DNA from 3 places in the Candidatus Pantoea soli genome. Region 2 is predicted to be linked to each of the others. Evidence: predicted binding sites of a transcription regulator. Region 2 holds the regulator's gene; each other region holds the start of a gene.

Region 1 (7,806 bases), 260 kb from region 2:
AGGCCTTTCAGCGTCATCATCATGCCGGTCAGTGCGCCCTGCACGCGGCCACATTTGCCACGAATCAGCTCCAGCGCATCCGGGTTTTTCTTCTGCGGCATCAGGGAGGAACCGGAGGTTACTTTATCCGATAACTCAATGAAGCCCGCTTCGCCGGTGTTGAAGAAAATCATGTCTTCGGCAAAGCGCGACAGGTGCACCATACCGATAGCGGCATCTGACAGCAGTTCAAGCACGTGGTCACGATCGGATACGGTATCCAGGCTGTTACGTGTGGCAGACGCAAAGCCTAACCAGCCGGCCAGCTGCTGACGATCAATGTTATAAGCCGTGCCGGCCAGCGCACCGCAACCCAGCGGGCTGACATCCAGGCGCTTCAGCGTATCCTGCAGACGGCTCTCATCCCGCGCCAGCATCTCTGTGTAAGCCAGGCACCAGTGCGCAAACGTTACCGGCTGGGCACGCTGCAGGTGCGTATAACCCGGCATCACGGCATCCTGATTCGCTTCGGCGGTGGTCACCAGCGCGGACTGCAGCGCACGGGTGGCTTCCAGCAGCAGCGCAACCTGCTCTTTACACCACAGCTTCAGGTCAGTCGCGACCTGGTCGTTACGGCTGCGCCCGGTATGCAGCTTTTTCCCCAGCGCGCCCACCTTCTCAATCAGCTTACCTTCCACCCAGCTGTGTATATCTTCCGCATCGCTCTCAAGGATCTGCTGCGGATTGGCGCGCACGTCCGCCAGCAGCGCAGTGAGCGCGGCCTCCAGCTGCTGCTGTTCATCACTGCTCAGTACGTTTACGGTGACCAGCGCTTTTGACCAGGCCACAGAACCGATGATGTCCTGCTCCGCCAGACGATAGTCAAAACGCAGCGAGTCATTAAACTGCTTAAACCGCTGATCCGCTGCCTGCGAAAAACGTCCGCCCCAAAGTGCCATCTGCTTTACTCCTGAATCGGTTAAACAAAGGGCGGCCCGAAGCCGCCCTTGCAAAATATTCTGACTGCTGCGGTTACTTCTTCTGCTCGTTAAGCGCGCGAATGCGTGAAGAGAGCGAGAACAGGCGGATAAAGCCACCTGCATGACGATGGTCATACACCTCGTCTTCGCCAAAGGTCGCGAACTCTTCTGAATAGAGGCTGTTGGCGGATTTCTTCTGGATCGCCGTGGCCTGGCCTTTATACAGCTGCAGCACCACTTCACCGTTCACCAGCTCCGCCAGCGATTCTGCTGCCGCCTGAATGGACTGGCGCAGCGGCGCAAACCAGCGACCATCGTAAACCACGTACGACATTTCCTGGCCGAGCTGTTCACGCCACTTGAAGCTGTCGCGATCCAGTACCAGCTGCTCGACCGCACGCAGCGCGTTGACCATGATGGTGCCGCCCGGGGTTTCATAGCAGCCGCGGGATTTAATCCCAACCAGCCGGTTTTCAACGATATCGATCCGGCCTACACCATGTTTTGCGCCCAGCACGTTCAGTTTTTCCAGGCACTGGAACGGGCTCAGGTGTTCACCGTTCACCGCCACGACGCGGCCTTTTTCAACGGTTACCGTCACATTTTCTGGCTGATCCGGTGCTTCCAGCGGATCCACGGTCCACACCCAGCAATCTTTGTTTGGCGCGTTCCACGGACTTTCCAGCACGCCACCTTCGGTGGAGATGTGCCAGGCGTTTTCGTCACGGCTGTAGATTTTTTCCAGCGACGCGGTGGTCGGGATGTTGCGCTCTTTCAGGTAGTCCAGCAGGGCTTCACGCGAACGCAGGTTCCACTCACGCCACGGCGCGACCACTTTCAGCTGTGGCGCCAGCGCGGTATAGGTGGTTTCAAAACGTACCTGGTCGTTGCCCTTACCGGTCGCGCCATGGCACAGCGCATCTGCACCAACCTTCAGCGCCAGCTCAACCTGCGCTTTGGCAATGATGGGACGCGCCATGGAGGTGCCCAGCAGATAAGTGCCTTCATACAGGGCACCGGTCTGCAGCACCGGGTAAACGTAATCGCTGATAAAGGCTTCACGCAGATCGACAACGTGGCACTCAGAGGCACCCGACTGCAGCGCTTTCTTCTCTACACCTTCCAGATCAGCCGGGTCCTGACCGATGTTGGCAACAAAGGCCACCACTTCACAGCCACCGTAGTTCTCTTTCAGCCATGGAATAATGGCTGAAGTATCCAGACCACCCGAGTAAGCCAGAACGATTTTTTTGATGTTTTGCGTGCTCATGTCGTAATCCTTGATTATGCGAGAATCCGGGTGCCAATCGGCACACCGTTGAAAAGGGTTGGCAGCTGCTCAGCATGACGCCAGCTGGCGATATCGACCGGGCGGCCCAGCGTGCGTGCGGCATCCAGCGCGGCGTTGACTTTCACAATCATGCCGTCGGTGATAATGCCCTGGGCGATCAGCTGTTCCGCTTTCGCCGCGGTCATCTCCGCGATGCGCTGACCTTTGCCATCCAGAATGCCGCTGACATCAGACAGCAGCACCAGATCGGCCCCGAGCGTAGCGGCCAGCGCGGTCGCCGCCTGATCGGCGTTGACGTTCATCAGCTCGCCGCTGTCGGTAATGCCGATGGAGCTGACCACCGGCATGTAGCCTGCATCCAGCAGCGTCGTCAGCAGCTGCGGGTTGCCCGGCGTGGCGTGGCCAACGTGGCCCAGTTCTTCATCTAACCGGGCAACATTCACCAGACCGGCGTCGCCCAGGCACAGGCCTACTGCGCCGATGCCATATTTTTTCGCCCAGGCCAGCAGGGTTTTATTGGCGGTGCCGGCGAGGGCACCGGTGATGATGTCGATCTGATCGGCTGGCGTAACGCGCAGGCCGTTTTTCTTTTGCACCGGCAGGGCGAGCTTTTTCATCAGCTCGTCCACCAGGCAGCCGCCGCCGTGAACAATGATCAGCGGACGCTGATAAGCATTGCGGTACGCCAGCAGCGCATCGAACAGGCGGGCCAGCGCTTCTTCGCTATCCAGCAGTACACCGCCCAGCTTAATGATCAGAGGATTGCTCATAGTCAGGTTATCCGTCCGTTAAATCAGAGACAGCGTTTCGGGGAAGCCGAAACGAATATTCAGACATTGCACCGCCTGCGAGGATGCGCCTTTCAGCAGGTTATCTTCGGCAGCAACGATAATCAGGTGTTCATCCTGCACGGCAAAACCGATATCGCAGAAAGGCAGCCCGACCACCGCTTTCAGCGCCGGGACGCCTTTGTCATACAGGCGCACCAGTGGCTTATCGTCATACGCATGATGGAAGGCCGCAGCCACATCCTGCTGACTGACGCCGGCTTTCAGACGGCAGGTAATGGTTTCCAGAATGCCACGCGGGAAATTCCCCAGATGCGGCGTAAAAATCACCGGCGTACCGAGGTGCGCCACAATTTCCGGATGGTGGCGATGGTTGAAAATGCCGTACGGCTGCAGGCTGACTTCGCAGAAACTGGTGGTAACGCTGGCTTTGCGACCGGCACCGCTCACGCCGCTGGTGGCGTTGATGACCGGCCACTGCGCAGCGTCAAGCAGACCGGCTTCCAGCAGCGGCCGCAGCGCCAGCTGCGCGGCAGTGGGATAGCAACCGGGCACCGCCACCAGACGCGCGTCTTTAAGTTTGTCGTGATTCCATTCGGCCAGGCCGTAGACCGCCTCATCCCGCCACGCCTGATGCTGATGGCTGAAACCGTAATAGCGGGTATAGAAATCGTCATCGTTGACGCGGAACGCACCGGAGAGATCGAACACCACGCAGCCGGCCTGCAGGAACTGCGGTGCCAGATCGTGACTGACCTCATGCGCTGTCGCCAGGAATACCACATCAACCTTGTCCGCCCATGCCGCGACATCAGTCAGCGGCTGCAGCGGCAAATCGATCATGCCTTTCAGCTGTGGATGCAGGTCGGAGAGCAATTTTCCGGCGTCCGGGCTTTGCGCTGAAACCGCTAAAGCGGTTATGTTCATATGCGGATGGCGATTCAGGTAGGTGGCAAGCTCTACGCCAGCATATCCACTGGCACCAACGATCAGCGTATTCAACATCAGGCTGTATACCTTATTACAGTCACACGTATCGGGTCGCGGCCTTGCCCCGTTGCCCACGATGCCGTTTGCACACTTTTTCAGTTCCCATGCAGACGACGTTAATGTATTTTTATTCACTATTAATGCATGAATATTGATACATCCTAACCCAAGGACCGTCAACAGTGAAGACAAAAATTCCACCTTTTCTCGAACTCTACCGCCAGCTGATTGCCACGCCGTCAATCAGCGCTACCGACAGCGCGCTGGATCAGAGCAATGAAACTTTAATCAGTTTGCTTGCCGGCTGGTTCCGCGATCTTGGCTTCAGTGTGGAAGTACAGCCCGTACCGGGAACGCGGCATAAATTCAATATGCTGGCGCGCACGGGCAACGGAGCCGGTGGCTTGCTGCTGGCGGGCCATACCGATACGGTGCCCTATGATGACGGACGCTGGACGCGCGATCCTTTTACCCTGACCGAGCATGACAACAAGCTCTACGGGCTGGGCACCGCCGATATGAAAGGGTTCTTTGCCTTTATTCTTGATGCACTCCGTGACATTGACGTGACGACGCTGAGCAAACCGCTCTATATCCTCGCCACCGCGGATGAAGAGACCACCATGGCCGGGGCGAAATATTTTGCCGAATCAACGCAGCTGCGCCCGGATTGCGCCATCATCGGCGAGCCGACATCGCTGAAACCGGTGCGCGCGCACAAAGGCCACCTGTCCCATGCCATTCGCGTTCAGGGGCAGTCAGGCCACTCCAGCGATCCGGCTCGCGGCGTCAACGCCATTGAACTGATGCACGAGTCCATCACCCAGCTGATGCAGCTGCGCAATACGCTGAAGGCGCGCTACAACCATGACGGCTTCGCCATCCCCTATCCGACCATGAACTTTGGTCATATTCACGGGGGCGATGCCGCCAATCGCATCTGCGCCTGCTGTGAGCTGCATATGGATATCCGTCCGCTGCCGGGATTAACCCTCAGCGATCTGGATGGCCTGCTGAATGAAGCGCTGGCTCCGGTCAGTGCACGCTGGCCCGGCCGCCTGACCGTCAGCGAACTGCACCCGCCGATTCCCGGCTATGAGTGCCCGCCTGACCATGAACTGGTAAAAGTGGTGGAGAAATTACTGGGCGTGCCTACCGGGGTGGTGAACTACTGCACTGAAGCACCGTTTATCCAGCAGTTGTGTCCGACGCTGGTGTTAGGCCCGGGTTCTATCGATCAGGCGCATCAGCCGGATGAATTTATTGATACCGCATTTATCAAGCCGACTCATGCGCTTATCACTCAGGTTGTGCAGCATTTTTGCCACTGATAAACAACAGATGGGGCATTTCACTGTTAAATCAGCAAAATGCCCCGTCATTGTTCGGGATTTCATAATAAGAATAACTTATCCCGCTTCCTCTCCGTTAAATTCTTTGCATTTCCGACATTTAGCAAGCGCTTAGTGACGGTTTAAGTCAATTGACGAACTGCACGAACCGTGGCTAGATAAAAGACGATGTTATGCCCGCTGGGTGTAAGAACTGAAAAAGACGATAAGGGTGTCAGGGTCACATGAACGAACAATATTCCGCAATGCGAAGTAATGTCAGTATGCTCGGCAAACTGCTCGGGGATACGATAAAGGATGCACTGGGAGAGAACATCCTCGATCGGGTGGAAACCATCCGCAAACTCTCTAAGTCATCCCGTGCAGGCAATGACACTCATCGTAAGGAACTGCTCTCCACGCTGCAAAACCTCTCCAATGACGAGTTGCTGCCTGTCGCGCGGGCGTTCAGCCAGTTCCTGAATCTGACCAACGTGGCAGAACAGTATCAGACCATTTCCCGCAGCGGCGAAGGGGCTAATCACCCGGAGCTGCTGAAAAAGACGTTTGACCGCCTGAAGCAGCAGCGTGACATCAGCGAACCCGCCATTCGACAGGCGATTGAAGAGCTGTCCCTGGAGCTGGTGCTGACGGCTCACCCGACCGAGATAACCCGCCGCACGCTGATCCACAAATTAGGTGAAGTGAACAGCTGTCTGAAGCAGCTCGACCACAGCGATATCTCCGATTACGAGCGCAACCAGGTTATGCGCCGTCTGCGTCAGCTGGTGGCGCAGGCGTGGCACACGGATGAGATTCGTAAGTACCGGCCCACGCCGGTGGATGAGGCCAAATGGGGCTTTGCCGTGGTGGAAAACAGCCTGTGGGAAGGGGTTCCGGCGTTTCTGCGCGAGCTAAACCAGCAGGTTGAAGAGACCTTCGGCATTCAGCTGCCGGTTGATTTTGTGCCGGTGCGCTTCACCTCGTGGATGGGCGGCGACCGCGACGGCAATCCAAACGTGACCGCGCCGATTACCCGCCACGTCATGCAGCTGAGCCGCTGGAAAGCAGCCGATCTGTTCCTGCGCGACATCGGTGTACTGGTGTCAGAGCTGTCGATGTCTGAATGCAGCGACGAAGTGCGCGAACTGTGCGGCGATCCGGAGGCGATTGAACCCTATCGTGTGATCCTCAAACGTCTGCGCAGTCAGCTGACCAACACCCAGACCTACCTGGAGCGTCGCCTGAAAGGCGAGCGCCTGCCGCGCCCGGCCGATCTGCTGGTATCAAACGATCAGCTATGGCAGCCGCTGTTCGCTATTTATCAGTCGCTGCAGCAGTGCGGCATGGGCATCATTGCCAATGGCCAGCTGCTGGACACGCTGCGCCGCGTGAAATGCTTTGGCGTACCGCTGGTGCGCATTGATATCCGCCAGGAGAGCACCCGTCATACTGAGGCAATTGCAGAAGTGACGCGCTACCTCGGCCTGGGCGATTACGAAAGCTGGTCAGAAGCCGATAAGCAGGCCTTCCTGATCCGCGAACTGAACTCCAAGCGTCCGCTGCTGCCGCGTCAGTGGGAGCCGGGCGAGAACACGCGTGAAGTGCTGGAAACCTGTAAAGTGGCGGCAGAAGCGCCGCAGGGATCGATCGCCGCCTACGTGATCTCTATGGCAAAAACGCCATCCGATGTGCTGGCCGTGCATTTACTGCTGAAAGAAGCCGGTATTCCTTATGCCATGCCGGTGGCCCCGCTGTTCGAAACGCTGGACGACCTGAACAACGCCAATGACGTGATGAGCCAGCTGCTGAACATTGACTGGTATCGCGGCGTCATTAACGGCAAGCAGATGGTGATGATTGGCTACTCTGACTCGGCAAAAGATGCCGGGGTGATGGCCGCCAGCTGGGCGCAATACCAGGCACAGGATGCATTGATCAAAACCTGTGAAAAAGCCGGCATAACCCTGACGCTGTTCCACGGCCGCGGCGGTTCGATTGGTCGTGGCGGTGCGCCGGCCCACGCCGCGCTGCTCTCTCAGCCGCCGGGCAGCCTGAAAGGCGGCCTGCGCGTGACCGAGCAGGGTGAAATGATCCGCTTTAAATATGGCCTGCCGGAAGTCACCATCGCCAGCCTGTCGCTCTATACCGGCGCGATTCTGGAAGCCAACCTGCTGCCGCCGCCAGAGCCCCGCCGCGAATGGCAGGCGATCATGAACGAGCTTTCCGCTTACTCCTGTGCCATGTATCGCGGCTACGTGCGCGAAAACCCGGACTTTGTCCCCTATTTCCGTTCGGCTACGCCGGAACAGGAGCTGGGCAAACTGCCGCTGGGTTCACGTCCGGCCAAACGTCGTCCGACCGGCGGCGTTGAGTCGCTGCGCGCCATTCCGTGGATCTTTGCCTGGACGCAGAACCGCCTGATGCTGCCTGCCTGGCTGGGTGCC
Region 2 (7,806 bases):
GCGCCGATATGCTGGCCAACCGCGCCCGCAGCGAAGAAGAAAAAGAGCAGCAGTCCAGCGCCAGCGGCGAGACGGTGGAGATTGACGAGCCGGTGATCGATCTGGATGCCATCAGCGCGCAGTCGCTGCGGCTGGTGCGCTCCATTCTGACGCTGATTGCGCTGGTGTCGGTGATTGTGCTGTGGTCAGAAATTCATTCTGCCTTTAGCTTCCTTGATAACATTCCGCTCTGGGATGCCAGCACCACGGTGCAGGGCGTGGAAAGTGTGCAGCCGATTACGCTGGGCGCCGTGCTGATCGCCATTCTGGTGTTTATCATCACCACGCAGCTGGTGCGTAACATGCCTGCGGTACTGGAGCTGGCGCTGCTGCAGCATCTCAGTCTGTCGCCTGGCACCGGTTACGCCATTACCACGCTGACCAAATATGCGCTGATGCTGGTGGGCGGGCTGATTGGGTTCTCCATCATCGGCGTGGAGTGGTCGAAGCTGCAGTGGCTGGTGGCGGCGTTAGGCCTGGGGCTGGGATTCGGGATGCAGGAAATTTTTGCCAACTTCATCTCCGGCCTGATCATTCTGTTTGAGAAGCCGATCCGTATCGGCGACACCGTGACCATTCGCGATCTCACCGGCAGCATTACGCGCATCAACACGCGTGCGACCACCATCACCGACTGGGATCGCAAAGAGATTATCGTGCCGAACAAAGCGTTTATTACCGAGCAGTTTGTGAACTGGTCGCTGTCGGATTCCGTGACCCGCGTGGTGCTGACCATCCCCGCCCCGGCGCGCGTCAACAGCGACGAAGTGACCACGATCCTGCGGCAGGCGGCGGAGCGCTGTACCTATGTGCTGGATATGCCGGCTCCGGATGTGTTTCTGGTGGATCTGCAGCAGGGCATTCAGCTGTTTGAGCTGCGCGTGCATGCCGCAGAGATGGGGCACCGGATGCCGCTGCGTCATGAGCTGCATCAGCTGATTCTGCGCGGCTTTGCCGAGCACGGCATTGAGATGCCGTTCCCGCCCTTCCAGGTGCGGATGGAGACGCTGGGACGCAAAACGCCGGCCAGCAATGGATCGCCCGCCAGCCAGACGTTTAAATCTGGCGGACTGTAAATAAAAAACGCCCGGTCAGACCGGGCGTTGCTGTTTTTGATGCAGGGCGTTATTTCACAAACTCTTCGCCCTGGCGGATATCTTTCTTCAGCGTTTCCAGCATGCCATCCAGCGCCTGCTGTTCAAAGGGGCTTAGCGGCCCAAGCGGACGGCGTTCGGCAATGCCGTTTTTACCCAGCAGCAGCGGCTGAGAGAAAAAGCGCGCATACTCGCCATCGCCTTCCACATACGCACACTCCACCACGTTGGCTTCACCCTGCAGCGCCCGCACCAGCGACAGGCCGAATCGCGCCGCCGCCTGGCCCATCGACAGCGTCGCCGATCCGCCACCGGCTTTGGCTTCCACCACTTCCGTGCCGGCATTCTGAATGCGTTTGGTCAGGTCCGCGACTTCCTGTTCGCTGAAGGTGATGCCTTTCACCTGCGACAGCAGCGGCAGAATGGTTACGCCGGAATGGCCGCCCACCACCGGAACTTCGATGGCATCAGGCTGTTTGCCCTTCAGCGCGGCCACAAAGGTATTGGCGCGAATGACGTCCAGCGTCGAAACGCCAAACAGGCGGTTCTTATCGTACACGCCGGCTTTTTTCAGCACTTCTGCAGCGATCGCCACCGTGGTGTTCACCGGGTTCGTGATGACGCCAATCAGCGCTTTTGGCGCTGTGGCGGCCACCTGCTCAATCAGGTTACGAACGATACCCGCATTAACGTTAAACAGGTCCGCGCGGTCCATGCCGGGTTTACGCGCCACGCCGGCTGAAATCAGCACAATGTCTGCGCCGTGCAGCGCCGGGGTCGCGTCTTCGCCGCTGAAACCCTCTACCTTGACGTCGGTCGGGATATGGCTGAGGTCAACCGCCACGCCGGGCGTCACTGGCGCGATATCGTAAAGTGAGAGGGCGGAACCTGCAGGTAACTGCGTCTTTAGCAGCAGAGCGAGTGCCTGGCCAATACCGCCAGCGGCACCAAGTACGGCAACTTTCATCCTGAACTCCTTATTAAGGTGGGGCAGAGATATGCCGAAAATCCATCAGGTTACGAGTTTAATCAACTTCTCAGGCGAGAGCGACACACCTGTCGCGCAATAACATGACGCCGCAATCGGCTCCCGAGACATCTCCACTTCAGAAGTCGCCTGAATGATACAATCGCAGCCAGAAGACTATGGACGGCAATGATCATCGATCTTGTTGTTACCACTTCAATAATATAACAACTTTGCAACCTTCGCTTTGCGCGCCAGCGCGCGATTTTGGTGCAGGGTAAAACTCTGTTATGATGCCCGCCCCCGCAGTACAAAGCGGTGACTTACGCACCCTGCTTATTGCATAAAAATTCATCTAAATGCATAATAATTTATCTGCCGCTGGCCTGTTGCCCGCTGCATCCCTCTTTTATTGGTAGCTTATGCGAAACCCATCAAAACAAGACGACCTGATTAAGGCTTTTAAGGCTTTATTGAAAGAAGAAAAATTCAGCTCCCAGGGCGAAATCGTACAGGCGCTGCAGGAAGACGGCTTCGAGAACATCAATCAATCCAAGGTGTCCCGGATGCTGACCAAGTTTGGTGCCGTGCGGACGCGCAACGCCAAAATGGAAATGGTGTACTGCCTGCCCGCCGAACTTGGCGTACCGACCACCACCAGCCCGCTGAAAAACCTGGTGCTGGATATCGATTACAACGACGCGCTGGTGGTGATCCACACCAGTCCTGGTGCAGCCCAGCTGATTGCCCGCCTGCTGGATTCGCTGGGCAAAGCGGAAGGGATTCTGGGCACGATTGCCGGTGACGACACTATTTTCATCACACCAGCCCGTGCGTTCAGCGTAAAGCAGCTGTATGACGCTGTGCTGATGCTGTTCGAGCAAGAGCTGTAATTCCCTTCAGTGATCGGCGCTCAGGCTGCCGGTCACCTCCTCACTCCCTCCCGGTACCGCTTAACCCGCTGTTTATCCAGGCATAACGCTTATAGCCTGCGGTGCTCAGCATCTGCAGATATTGGTACGACCTTTTCTCCTGCTTAACCTTCTGCGCTATTTTACCCTGCTTTACATTTAACGATCAGTGCTTTTATCTGGCTCTGGCAAATCAACCAGTCTGATCAACCACGCCATTTCGCACGAAAAGATAATTTGACGCAGATCATTGTTTTTGCATAAAAAATCCACGCATTGCTTACTCTCCAGGCGGTTTTAATAACTTTGCGTTCTAAAAAAGTGCCATAAGGATAAAGAATTACAACGAAACATTATTAGCGGGATATTAATTTCATGAGTGATTAGATCTATACTTCTTTTCGTGATGCAAATCACAACAATCAAAAAGAGAAAAACAGAAGACGAGGAAAAATATCATGAACGTAAAAACTACTATCGCCACCCTGAGTGTTCTATCTGCCCTGTCATTTGGTGCTTTTGCAGCAGAATCTATTAATGCCGAACAGGCAGCTAATCTGCAGCCAGCGGGCACCATCAGCGTCAGCGGCATCGGGGGTTCACCGATGGAAATCCACCAGCAGCTGAACGCAAAAGCGGAACAGCAAGGCGCTAAAGCGTACCGCGTGATCGAGGCGTATAACGACAATAGCTACCACGCAACCGCTGAGCTGTATAAATAAGCCAGTCCGTAAGATGCAGTGTGAACGGCGACCCGTTTGAGAGGCGTTTGCCTCTCAGGTTGCCCACCCTATTTCAGGAGAGTGAATCATGAAAACCAAATTAACGATTGCTGTACTGAGCCTGGCGTCCGTTCTGTCCTTTGGTGCCAGCGCGGCGACCCTGGTGACCAATACCCAGGCGCAAAATCTGCAGCCACTGAACCAGACCATTAGCGTGAGCGGCGTGGACGGTGACCAGACCAATATTCGTCAGGTGCTGTCACAGAAAGCGGATGCGCAGGGCGCGAGCCACTACCGCATCATTGAAAACAATCAGGACAACACCTTCCACGTGACGGCTGAACTGTACAAATAATTTTCACCTATCTGACCGGCGTTAATGCAGTCGCCGGGCAAAGATCGACGACCCGCTTACCCTGATATTTGTGCCGCAGGTTGTTGATTCTAATGAGGAGACGACAAATGAACATCAAAACAACCATCGCTACTGCCAGCCTGCTTTCTCTGTTTGCTTTCGGCGCTTCGGCGGCCCAGCTGGTAACAGAAGATACCGCGCAGAATCTGCAGCCTACCGGCCAGACCATCACCGTAAGCGGAACCGGCGGTTCGCCTATGGATTACCGCGCCCAGCTGTCGCAGAAAGCGGATGAGCAGGGTGCCAGTGCTTACAAAGTTGTGGAAGCACGTACCGGTGACAGCTACCACATTACGGCAGAGCTGTATAAGTAATTCCTCGTCAATTCTGACGAACCCTTTGGCCCCGTCTGACGGGGCCCTTTTTGGCTGTGCTTACTGAACATTAAAGCGGAGCTGGCCCTCCAGCTCCTCTTCTGCCTCATCAAACAGCAGGATCAGCGCACCATAACGGCGTTTCTGCCCTTTCCCCAGATTAACGAACTCAATTTCCAGCGGCAGCGGCAACTGCTCGCCCGTCATGACATCCCACAAATCGTCCAGATCGTGAATGACATGATCAGTCAGGGCAAAGCGCTCACTGAACTGCCGGTAAAAATGGGCCTGATCGACAATCTCATCAAAGTCAAAACGCTCGGTTCTCATGGTGACGCCCCTTTTTTCTATGCCAGCCCGCCGAGATGCAGCGCTTTGACTTCCAGATACTCTTCCAGGCCAAGCACCGACCCTTCGCGTCCCAGACCGGACGCTTTTATGCCGCCAAACGGGGCCAGCTCTGTGGAAACCGCACATTCGTTAATGCCGATCATCCCGGCTTCCAGCGCGGCAGAAACGCGGAACACACGCTGCAGATTCTGCGTATAAAAATAGGCCGCCAGGCCATATTCGGTGTTATTGGCACGCGCAATCGCATCCGCTTCCTCGTCAAAACGGAAACAGGCCGCCACCGGGCCAAAGGTCTCTTCCTGCGCCAGCTTCATGCCTTCATGGGCATCGGCAATCACCGTTGGCTGCCAGAAATTTCCGCCCAGCGCGTGACGCTCGCCGCCGGTGACAATCCGCCCCCCTTTGCTTACTGCGTCCTGCACGTGCTCCTCCACCTTTTTCAGCGCCTGCGCGTCAATCAGCGGCCCGACGATCACGCCCTCTTCCATGCCGTTACCCACTTTGAGCTTGCTGACCGCGTCGGCCAGCTGATCCACAAAGCGGTCATAGATAGCATTGTGCACATAGAAACGGTTTACGCTGACGCACACCTGCCCGGCATTGCGGAATTTGTTGGCGACCGCGCCCTGCACCGCCGCCTCGATATCGGCATCGTCGAACACGATGTAAGGTGCATTGCCGCCCAGCTCCATTGACACCTTTTTCATCGTCTCCGCTGCGTTGCGCATCAGCGTTTTGCCCACCGCCGTTGAGCCGGTAAAGGAAATCTTACGCACGGCGTGTGACGCCATAATCGCATCGCTGATAGCGTGCGTATCGCCGGCGACAGCATTCAGCACTCCCTCCGGCACGCCGGCTTTTTGTGCCAGCGCCACCAGTGCAAAGGCACTTAGCGGGGTGTTGTTGGCGGGTTTAATAATGCCGGTACAGCCAGCGGCCAGCGCCGGCCCGAGCTTGCGCGTCAGCATCGCCATCGGGAAATTCCACGGCGTAATCGCTGCCACCACGCCGACCGGTTCACGGGTTGCCAGAATGCGCGAGCCCGGTTTTGCCGGCGGGATGATTTCGCCGTTTGCGCGCTTCGCCTGCTCGGCAAACCACTGAATAAAGCTGGCGGCGTATTCCACTTCACCTTCCGCTTCTTTCAGTGGCTTGCCCTGCTCCGCGGTCATCAGCTGGCCCAGCCAGCTTTTGTGCTCAATGATCAGCTGATACCAGCGCTGCAGTATTTCCGAACGCTGTTTCGCCGTTTTGTCACGCCAGGCCGGAAACGCGCGCTGCGCCGCATTGATAGCCTGCTCTGTTTCACGCTGGCCCGCTTTAGCGACCTGCGCCAGCACTTCACCGGTGGCGGGATTGGTGACGTCAAAGGTTTCGCTGGTCTGGTGCCACTGGCCGTCTGCGAAATAACCGGTTTTGAACAGTTCGTGGTGTTGCAGAGAGGTGGACATCATTCTTCTCCTGTCGGTAAACATCCTGTCAGGAAAGTATAGATGGCAAAGTTGACGCAATGGTTGCCGGCGCGGCAGCAAACCGGCCGCTGCAGGGCGCAGCGGCCAGTTTCAGATTTGGATGAGGGTGTTCTGATATTTGTCCAGCATCAGTGCCAGCCGTCTGACCGGTTCGGTGACGCTGGCGGGTGCCGCATACTGCTGCAGTTTGTCCTGATAAACCGTCAGCTCCTGCAGCAGCTGCTCAAAATACTGCCGGCGTTTGTCATCGCTGCTGGCCGAAATCACCTGGTCAGCGGTGTAACGCAGCTTGCGGTGCCAGGCGGATAAATCCGCATTCACCGGCACTTCTGCGTGACGCAGCCGCTGGTGACCAATGATCAACGTCAGCGCGATGCGGTATTTATCGATATCCCCCGGGAACAGATTCAGCAGTAAAAACAGCTGCTGGTACAGCGCCGGCAGATGGTTTTCACGGCGTCGCGCCTGATTGGTGGTCAGGGCTGCCACGGCGGCATACATAAAGCGGTTCAGCAGCTTGCGTCCGGTACGCGCTTTGGATTTATCGCGAATCAGCAGAATCACCATCATTGCGACAAAGCTGCCGATCCACTGGCCAAGCGCGTTATCCAGAAACACGTTAAGCTGAAACTTCATCGGGTTATCCAGCACCAGCACGTTAATGGTGCCGATCAGCGCCCCCAGGGTGCCAATCTGCCGCCGCTGCACGAAAATCCCCCCGACAAAGCCCAGCACGCCAATCGCGATGCACAGCAGCAGCGCGCTTTGCTGCGTTGCCGGCAAAATGTAAGCGAAATACAGTAAACCCAGCGGCACCGCGACCGCCATGCCATAAAAGAAGTCTTTCGCCATCATCAGCGGGTTCGGCATGCGCATGGCCAGTGCGGTAATCACCGCCAGCATCACCATGCAGCCGCTGCCGGATGTCCAGCCGGTATACAGCCAGAACAGGGAACCCAGCGCGGTAGCGACAAAGGTACGCACGCCGTTGATCATCGCATGATGGGTTTCCGCCGAACGCGCCTGAATAATCACTTCACGCTGCAGGATGCTCTCTTCCAGCGTGGTAATGCGGCTGTTGCTTTTTACACCCTTGATCAGCAGCAGGTATTCCGTTGCCGCCCCGACCCAGCTGACGATGGTCTCCGGCGCGGTTTTGCTGCTGACGCCCATGACGCGGCGCATCACCTTCATCCGCTTATGCACATCACTGACGTTGCTGACCTCTTTTTCCAGCAGCAGACGGTATTGCGGCGGAATGTAATCCGGACGGGAGTTCTGGATCAGAAACGTTTCTGCGGCCTGCGTAATCAGCGTCAGGGAAAGGGTGTTGAGCATCTGCAGGCGACGGCTGGTGTTCTGCCAGCGCGACGACTCCATCATCAGCTGGCTGCGCATGCCGTTCAGGGCCGTGGTGCGGCGCACCAGGGCGCTCCAGGCTTTATCCACTTCCTCTTTATCTTCATGTGCCACGCACAGCTGCAGCAGCCTGTAGTGCGCCACCAGCAGCGCATCAATTTC
Region 3 (7,806 bases), 930 kb from region 2:
GATCGCATGGTGCAGCCTGCCGCGCTGCTCGCGGGCCCGATCGCGATCGTGACGGTATTCAATATACGCCCGCGCCAGCTGCGGCCAGCGTCCGGCCATCAGCACCTCTTCGACGGCGCACTGAATCTCATGGATATCCACTTCCGGCCGGGTCCCTAACCGTTCGCTGACCTGCGCAGCCATGCGGAGGCATTCATCCGCCGCATCCACCTGCGCCGCCCGGGCGGCGGCGCACATTGCTGCTTCAATACGCCGGGGGTCAAACGGCACCCTACAGCCGTCACGTTTAATTACAACCGTTGCCATACTCACTCCCTGATACTACATATTGATGTTTCGGTGCAGTTTAATGCCTGTATGTAGTGTTTCAGAGTGATTTAATCACCCGGATGTTGACCTGACGCAAGGCAGCGGCGGGGAAGCCCGTACGGTGCGGCGCAGGGTTTTTGTCAGGCGGCGAAAAGGTGTACGTCGGGCGAATTGCCCGCCGGTGGGCTGGCAGGGGTAAGGGAGCAAAGAGACGATTGGATGCTCAGCATAGTGCCAGGCGCACGGCCAGGCGGCGCAAACTGCAACACCCGCCGTCGTGCTGCGATGGAGCGGTGTGTGTCGCTCAGAAGCAGGGCGGGACAGAGAGCGGCGCAATGTACGCGCGGTATTTTCACAACGCCATGCATTACGCCTTATCGGCTGGCGCACTTTCCTGCGCCAGCCTCTGAACGAATCAGGTTCAGCGACGCACAGCGATCGCTTCGATCTCGATCTTCACGTCTTTTGGCAGGCGCGCAACTTCCACGCAGGAGCGTGCCGGGAAGCTGGCCTGATGTTCAGTGAAAAAGGCTTCATAGGTGGCGTTAACGGTGGCGAAGTCGTTCAGATCCTTTACGAACACGGTGGTCTTTACAATGTCACCCACGCGGAGACCGGCGGCTTCAACAATCGCTTTGACATTCTCCAGCGACTGACGCGCCTGCGCCGCCACATCCTCTGCCACTGCCCCGGTGGCCGGATCAACCGGGATCTGGCCGGAGGTGATGATCATGCTGCCGAGATCCACGCCCTGCACGTAAGGGCCAATCGCTGCCGGGGCTTTTTCAGTACTGATTTCGCGAGACATCATTTCTCCTTAAAAGTGCGCGGCAGGCCGCTGCCCGCCGCGAAAATGGTCGCTCCATTATAGGGACGACAGAGGTGATTACCAGTGACCCAGCACCACGTGGCGCGCGAACTCTTTCTCACAATATTTGCACTTCAGGTGTACGTCATCGGCGCGCTGTTTCACCGCAAAGCTGGAGAACACCGGTTCGCTGCGGCTGATGCAGTTGCTGTTCGGGCAGGTCAGCACGCGCTCAATGCGCTCCGGCAGGGCCGGAGCGATCTTGGCCACCACTTCGTAGTCGTCGATGCGGTTCACCGTGGCGTGTGGCGCATAAACCGCCAGCTGGTTGATCTGATCGTCCGTCAGGAAGGTGTTTTCGATTTTGATCAGATCCTTGCGGCCCATTTCGCCCGACGGCAGATTCAGGCCGATGGTAATGCGCTGATCGGTTTCTGTCAGACGGAACAGGGAGAGTAATTTGAAGCCGACCTGCGCCGGAATATGGTCAATAACCGTGCCGCGTTTGATCGCTTCAACCTGCAGTTTATTATCCTGTGTCATCACGCTGCTCCTTACAGTGCCAGTTCGCTATTCAGTACCAGCGCCAGCAGTGCCTGGCGCGCGAAGATGCCGTTGCCCGCCTGCTGGAAATACCAGGCGTGTGGCGTGTTATCCACGTCGGTGGTGATCTCATCAATGCGCGGCAGCGGGTGCAGCACCTTCATGTTGGCGCGGGCGCCCGCCAGATCGGCAGCGCGCAGGATAAACTGCGCTTTGACATTCGCGTACTCGGACGGGTCAAGGCGCTCTTTCTGCACACGCGTCATGTAGAGAATATCCAGCTGTGGCATCACCTCTTCAATACTGTCATGGCGCGACCACGCAATGTTCTGTTCATCCAGCATATCGGTAATGTATGCCGGCATGGCCAGCGCATCCGGGGCGATAAAGTAGAAGCGATTGCCGCTGAACTTGGCCAGCGCCTGGGTCAGCGAATGCACGGTGCGGCCATATTTCAGATCACCGACCATGGCCACATTCAGATTATCCAGCCGCTCCTGCGTTTCGCGGATTGTGAACAGATCCAGCAGCGTCTGCGTCGGATGCTGGTTCGCGCCATCGCCGGCATTGAGGATGGGGACGCCGCCGGAAAATTCGGTGGCTAGGCGCGCGGCCCCTTCCTGCGGATGACGCATCACGATGGCATCCACGTAAGTGCCAATCACAGAAATGGTGTCCGCAAGGGTTTCGCCTTTTTTGCCCAGCGAGGTGTTGCTGCCGTCGGCGAAGCCCACTACTGATGCTCCCAGGCGGTGCATCGCCGTTTCAAAGGATAAGCGCGTCCGGGTTGACGCTTCAAAGAAGCAGCTGGCAATCACATTGTGTTTCAGCAGTTCCGGCTGCGGCTGGGCTTTCAGCCGTGCCGCTGTGTGCAGCACCTGCTCCAGCTCGTCGCGGTTGAGATCGTTAATGGAAATAATGTGCTTACGATATAGCGGGTTGGCCATAGCTCTCTCCTCAGCGCTGCCGGATTGCGGACAAAAAAAAGCCCCTTTACAGGGGCTTTCTGGCGATCGATATCTGACGGAAAGAAACGGGTGCGCCGCCTGCGGTCAGGCGAAGAAGAGCGTCAAATTGTGCGCTGCGCTGTTGCATGTTTCCTCCGGCAAATTGTGGCGCATTATACGCATTCACCACGCGGCAGCAAGCGGAAAGTAAACGTTTGCCTGGCGATCATTCAGCGCTGGCCCAGCGTCGCCACCATCACCGCTTTGATGGTGTGCATGCGGTTTTCTGCCTGATCAAACACAATGCTGTGTGCTGATTCAAACACCGCATTGCTGACTTCCATACCGTCATGCAAGCCGTACTGTTCGGCCATCTGCTGGCCCAGCGTGGTCTGGTCGTCATGGAAGGCAGGCAGGCAGTGCAGGAACTTCACCTGCGGATTGCCGGTCAGGGCCAGCATGGCGCTGTTGACCTGATACGGACGCAGCAGGGCGATACGCTCTTCCCATACGGATTTCGCCTCTCCCATAGAAACCCAGACGTCGGTATAGATAAAATCTGCGCCCTGTACGCCTTCAGCGATATCTTCCGTCAGGGTGATTTTACCGCCGGTCTGCTGCGCGGCGCTGCGGCACTGCGCCACCAGCGTCTCGTCCGGCCAGCAGCCTTTTGGCGCCACCAGCCGCAGATCCAGCCCCACCAGCGCGGCGGCCTCCAGCATGCTGTTGCCCATGTTATTGCGCGCATCGCCCACGTAAACCAGCGTCATCTCGCTCAGCGCTTTCTCTGGCAGATGCTCCTGCATGGTTAGCAGGTCCGCCAGCAGCTGCGTGGGATGAAATTCGGTGGTCAGGCCATTCCACACCGGCACGCCGGCGTATTCTGCCAGCGTTTCCACCAGCGCCTGACCGTAACCGCGGTACTGAATGCCGTCGTACATGCGGCCCAGCACGCGTGCGGTGTCTTTCATTGACTCTTTATGGCCAATCTGACTGCCGCTCGGGCCGAGGTAGGTGACGTTGGCACCCTGATCGTAAGCGGCAACTTCGAAAGAGCATCGGGTACGGGTCGAGTCTTTTTCGAAGATGAGCGCGATGTTTTTGCCTTTCAGGTATTGGGTTTCGCTGGCATTTTTCTTCGCGTGTTTTAATTCACTGGCGAGGGTTAACAGACTGGTGATTTCCGCCGGGGTGAAATCCAGCAATCTCAGGAAATGTCTTGAATAAAGCTGATGCATACTGCACTCCGCATAGCAGTGATAATGAATTAAAATTCAATCTAACCGTATGAATATGCATTTTCAACCCCAGCGCTAAGAAACTTTCTGTTTTGTGTAGTGGCGCGCGAGGCAGTGTGGGAAAATAATTGCATTCACTGCCACTATTTTGAGGACACGCCCATGGCATACGAAGCATTGCTGGAAGAACAGCGCGAAGAGACGCGCCTGATCATTGAAGAGTTACTGGAAGACGGCAGCGATCCGGATGCGCTTTACACCATTGAACACCATCTCTCCTGCAATAATTTCGACTCGCTGGAAAAAGTCGCGGTTGAAGCCTTCAAGCTGGGTTATGAAGTCAGCGAGCCGGAAGAGCTGGAGCTGGAAGAGGGCGGCGTGGTGATGTGCGTAGATATCCTGAGCGAGGGCGCACTGAACGCTGAGCTGATTGACGCGCAGGTTGAGCAGCTGGTTAATCTCGCCGGTAAATTCAACGTCGACTACGACGGCTGGGGCACCTACTTCGAAGACCCGGACGCGGAAGATGAAGACGACGACGGCGACGACATCGACGACGATGAAGATAACGGTGTGCGCCACTAAGCACTGACGGGCGGCACGCGCCGCCCTGTGAATTTTGCCCGATAAAAGAAGCCCGATGAATTACGCTCCGCTGTTAGATCCTATCCACCAGTTTCTGCACTGCCGCACGCCACAGGCGTGGATTGACGAAGCCCGCAAGCCGGAAAACCTCACGCTGCTGCTCACCGACCACATGGTATGCGAGCTGAAAGCCGCCCAGACCGCGGTATGGCTGATTCGCAAATACGTGGCCGACAAACCGAGCGGTGACGCCATTCTGGCGTGGCTGAAACCCTATGAAGATTTCACCTTTGGCGAGCATCACGACAGCGCAGTGATCCACGCGCACCGTGGCCTGACCAAAAGCGTGATCGTGCGCAACGCGCTGCCGTGGGCGGATGAGATGGTGGAAAAGATGGTGCTGCTGATCAAAGAAGAGCTGCACCATTTCTATCAGGTATGGGAGATCATGCAGGCGCGTGGCTTGCCGTACCGTAAAATCACCGCCAGCCGCTATGCCAAAGGGCTGCTGCGGGAGGTGACCACGCACGAGCCGGACACGCTGGTGGACAAGCTGATTTGCGGCGCTTACATCGAAGCGCGCTCCTGCGAGCGCTTTGCCAGCCTGGCACCCCACCTGGATGCACAGCTGGAGAAGTTCTACATTTCGCTGTTGCGTTCCGAAGCGCGCCACTATCAGGATTACCTGACGCTGGCGGCGCAGATCTCGCCGAAAGATATCGCACCGCGCGTACAGGCGATCGGGGAAGCGGAAGGGCGCTTAATCAGCGAGCCGGATAACGAGCTGCGCTTTCACAGCGGCGTCCCCGCCTTCTGACGCCGGCCAGCCTGTTACAGCGTGCGCAGCATGCGCACTTCGCAATCGCCGTGGCCGGTACAACCCATCGCTGTGTCTATCAGTACAAAGCCCAGCGACTCATACAGCTTGATGGCGCGCGTCAGGCTGGCGGTGGTTTCCAGATAGCAGCGGCGGAAGCCCTGCTGGCGTGCATAGTCCAGCGCCTGCAACGCCAGCCCGCGCGCCAGCCCTAAGCCGCGCACCTGCGGCAGAAAATACATCTTCTGCAGTTCACAAATATCCGGCGCGCTGCACGCCAGCGGCGCGATGCCGCCACCGCCCACCACGCGGCCTTCATGCTCAACAATCCAGTAGGCGCTGTTCGCCTCGCTGTAGAGTTCAAACAGCCGGTCGAGGTTGGGATCGGAAACGGTGTAGCCTTTGTCTGCGGTCAGGCCAAACTCCGCGGACACATCGCGGATCACCCGGGCAATCAGCGGATTATCGGCGGCGGTAATCGGGCGCACCTGCAGGTTCAGGGGCAGGACGGTGGTCATCGTAATCTTCCGGTAAAAAAAAGCCGGGCAGAGCCCGGCTTCGGTTAAGCATCAGGACTGAAGCGATTACAATGCCGCAATCACGCCCTGCTGTTCAATCAGTTTTGCTTTCGATTGTTCCAGTTCCGCCACGCGCTCGCGCTCTTTCGCGACCACGGCTTCCGGTGCGCGTGACACAAAGCCTTCGTTAGCCAGCTTGGTCTGGATCTTCTCGATTTCCACATCCAGCTTCACCAGCTCTTTTGCCAGACGCTCCAGCTCGGCTTCTTTGTTGACCAGATCCGCCATCGGAATCAGCAGCTCGGCACCGTCGACAATTTTGGTCACCGAAACCGGGCCTTTCTCGCCGGCCGGCAGAATGGTCAGGCTTTCGAGGCGGGCCAGACGCGACAGGAAGTTGCGGTTCTCTTCCACGCGACGCTGCGCCGCAGCAGAGCAATCACGCAGCAGAACGTCCAGCGGTTTACCTGGCGCGATGTTCATTTCCGCACGGATATTACGTACGGCAACGATCGCCTGCTTCATCCACTCGATATCCGCTTTCGCCGCTGCATCTTCTTTCGCTGCGTCATACTGCGGGAACGGCTGCAGCATGATGGTGTCGTGATCGATGTTCTTCAGCACTTTCACGCGCTGCCAGATGGTTTCCGTGATAAACGGAATGATCGGGTGCGCCAGGCGCAGCAGCGCTTCCAGCACCGTAACCAGTGTATGGCGGGTGCCGCGCAGTTCTGCTTCGCTGCCGCTGTTCATCACTGGCTTGGTCAGCTCCAGATACCAGTCACAGAACTGGTTCCAGGTGAAGTCATACAGAATGTTAGCGGCAATATCAAAGCGATAGCTATCCAGCGCTTCACGGTAGGCTTTTACCGTGCTGTTGAATTCGGTCAGAATCCAGCGATCCGCCAGCGACAGCTTCAGCTCGCCACCGTTCTGGCCACAATCCTGATCTTCCGTGTTCATCAGCACAAAGCGGCTGGCGTTCCAAAGCTTGTTACAGAAGTTGCGATAGCCGTCGAGACGCTTCATATCCCAGTTGATGTCGCGACCGGTCGACGCCAGCGCGGCGAGGGTGAAGCGCAGTGCATCGGTGCCCGAAGGCATAATACCGTCCGGGAACTGCTTCTCGGTGCGTTTGCGAATTTTCTCCGCCAGCTGCGGCTGCATCATGTTGCCGGTGCGTTTCTCCAGCAGATCTTCCAGCGAAATGCCGTCCACCATATCCAGTGGATCGATGACGTTGCCTTTCGACTTCGACATCTTTTGCCCTTCTTCATCGCGGATCAGACCCGTCATGTAGACAGTCTTAAACGGCACCTGCGGCTTACCGTTTTCATCTTTGATGAAGTGCATGGTCAGCATGATCATGCGCGCAATCCAGAAGAAAATGATATCGAAGCCGCTTACCAGCACGCTGGTCGGGTGGAAGGTACGCAGCGCTTCGGTGTTCTCGGGCCAGCCGAGGGTAGAGAAGGTCCACAGGCCGGATGAGAACCAGGTGTCCAGCACATCGTCGTCCTGGCGCAGCGCCACGTCGGCGCCCAGCTGATTTTCCTGACGCACTTCGTCTTCGGTGCGGCCCACATAGACGTTGCCGTTATTGTCATACCACGCCGGGATGCGGTGACCCCACCACAGCTGACGTGAGATACACCAGTCCTGAATATCGCGCATCCAGGAGAAGTACATGTTTTCGTACTGCTTCGGCACAAACTGAATGTCGCCGTTTTCAACGGCTTCAACCGCCACTTTTGCCAGCGGTGCGGTGCGCACATACCACTGGTCGGTCAGCATCGGCTCGATCACCACACCGCCACGGTCGCCGTAAGGAACGGTCAGATCGTGCGGTTTGATCTCGTCCAGCAGGCCCAGTTCGTCGACAGCGGCCACAATTGCTTTGCGCGCGGCAAAGCGCTCCATGTTACGGAACTGCGCCGGAATCTCATCGCTGCAGACGTCGCTGACTTCCCCGTTGGTGTCGAACACTTCTGCCCGCTCGCGGATATCACCGTCGAACGTCAGAATGTTAATCATGGGCAGC

Evidence for each region. The regulator ArgR, encoded in region 2, controls arginine synthesis, uptake and breakdown. The targets are predictions, from matches to a motif close to ANTGAATAAAAATACANT.
Region 1: a site for ArgR is predicted at 4,147-4,164, ahead of argC (N-acetyl-gamma-glutamyl-phosphate reductase). Genes of this name have one in related genera too.
Region 3: a site for ArgR is predicted at 3,869-3,886, ahead of argF (ornithine carbamoyltransferase). Genes of this name have one in related genera too.

The regions. Positions count from the first base shown of each region.
Region 1 is NZ_CP032702.1:3,595,602-3,603,407, forward strand. It holds gene argH (argininosuccinate lyase) at 1-938, opposite strand, end outside; gene D8B20_RS16685 (argininosuccinate synthase) at 1,012-2,229, opposite strand; gene argB (acetylglutamate kinase) at 2,244-3,020, opposite strand; gene argC (N-acetyl-gamma-glutamyl-phosphate reductase) at 3,039-4,043, opposite strand; gene argE (acetylornithine deacetylase) at 4,211-5,359, shown strand; gene ppc (phosphoenolpyruvate carboxylase) at 5,605-7,806, shown strand, end outside.
Region 2 is NZ_CP032702.1:3,335,582-3,343,387, forward strand. It holds gene mscM (miniconductance mechanosensitive channel MscM) at 1-1,115, shown strand, start outside; gene mdh (malate dehydrogenase) at 1,165-2,100, opposite strand; gene argR (transcriptional regulator ArgR) at 2,523-2,993, shown strand; gene yhcN (peroxide/acid stress response protein YhcN) at 3,470-3,733, shown strand; gene D8B20_RS15395 (YdgH/BhsA/McbA-like domain containing protein) at 3,822-4,088, shown strand; gene yhcN (peroxide/acid stress response protein YhcN) at 4,196-4,462, shown strand; gene D8B20_RS15405 (barstar family protein) at 4,523-4,792, opposite strand; gene D8B20_RS15410 (NAD-dependent succinate-semialdehyde dehydrogenase) at 4,810-6,264, opposite strand; gene aaeB (p-hydroxybenzoic acid efflux pump subunit AaeB) at 6,376-7,806, opposite strand, start outside.
Region 3 is NZ_CP032702.1:507,451-515,256, forward strand. It holds gene nrdD (anaerobic ribonucleoside-triphosphate reductase) at 1-306, opposite strand, end outside; gene ridA (2-iminobutanoate/2-iminopropanoate deaminase) at 731-1,117, opposite strand; gene pyrI (aspartate carbamoyltransferase regulatory subunit) at 1,196-1,660, opposite strand; gene pyrB (aspartate carbamoyltransferase) at 1,672-2,607, opposite strand; gene argF (ornithine carbamoyltransferase) at 2,838-3,845, opposite strand; gene rraB (ribonuclease E inhibitor RraB) at 4,008-4,430, shown strand; gene miaE (tRNA isopentenyl-2-thiomethyl-A-37 hydroxylase MiaE) at 4,486-5,247, shown strand; gene D8B20_RS02335 (GNAT family N-acetyltransferase) at 5,262-5,765, opposite strand; gene D8B20_RS02340 (valine--tRNA ligase) at 5,832-7,806, opposite strand, start outside.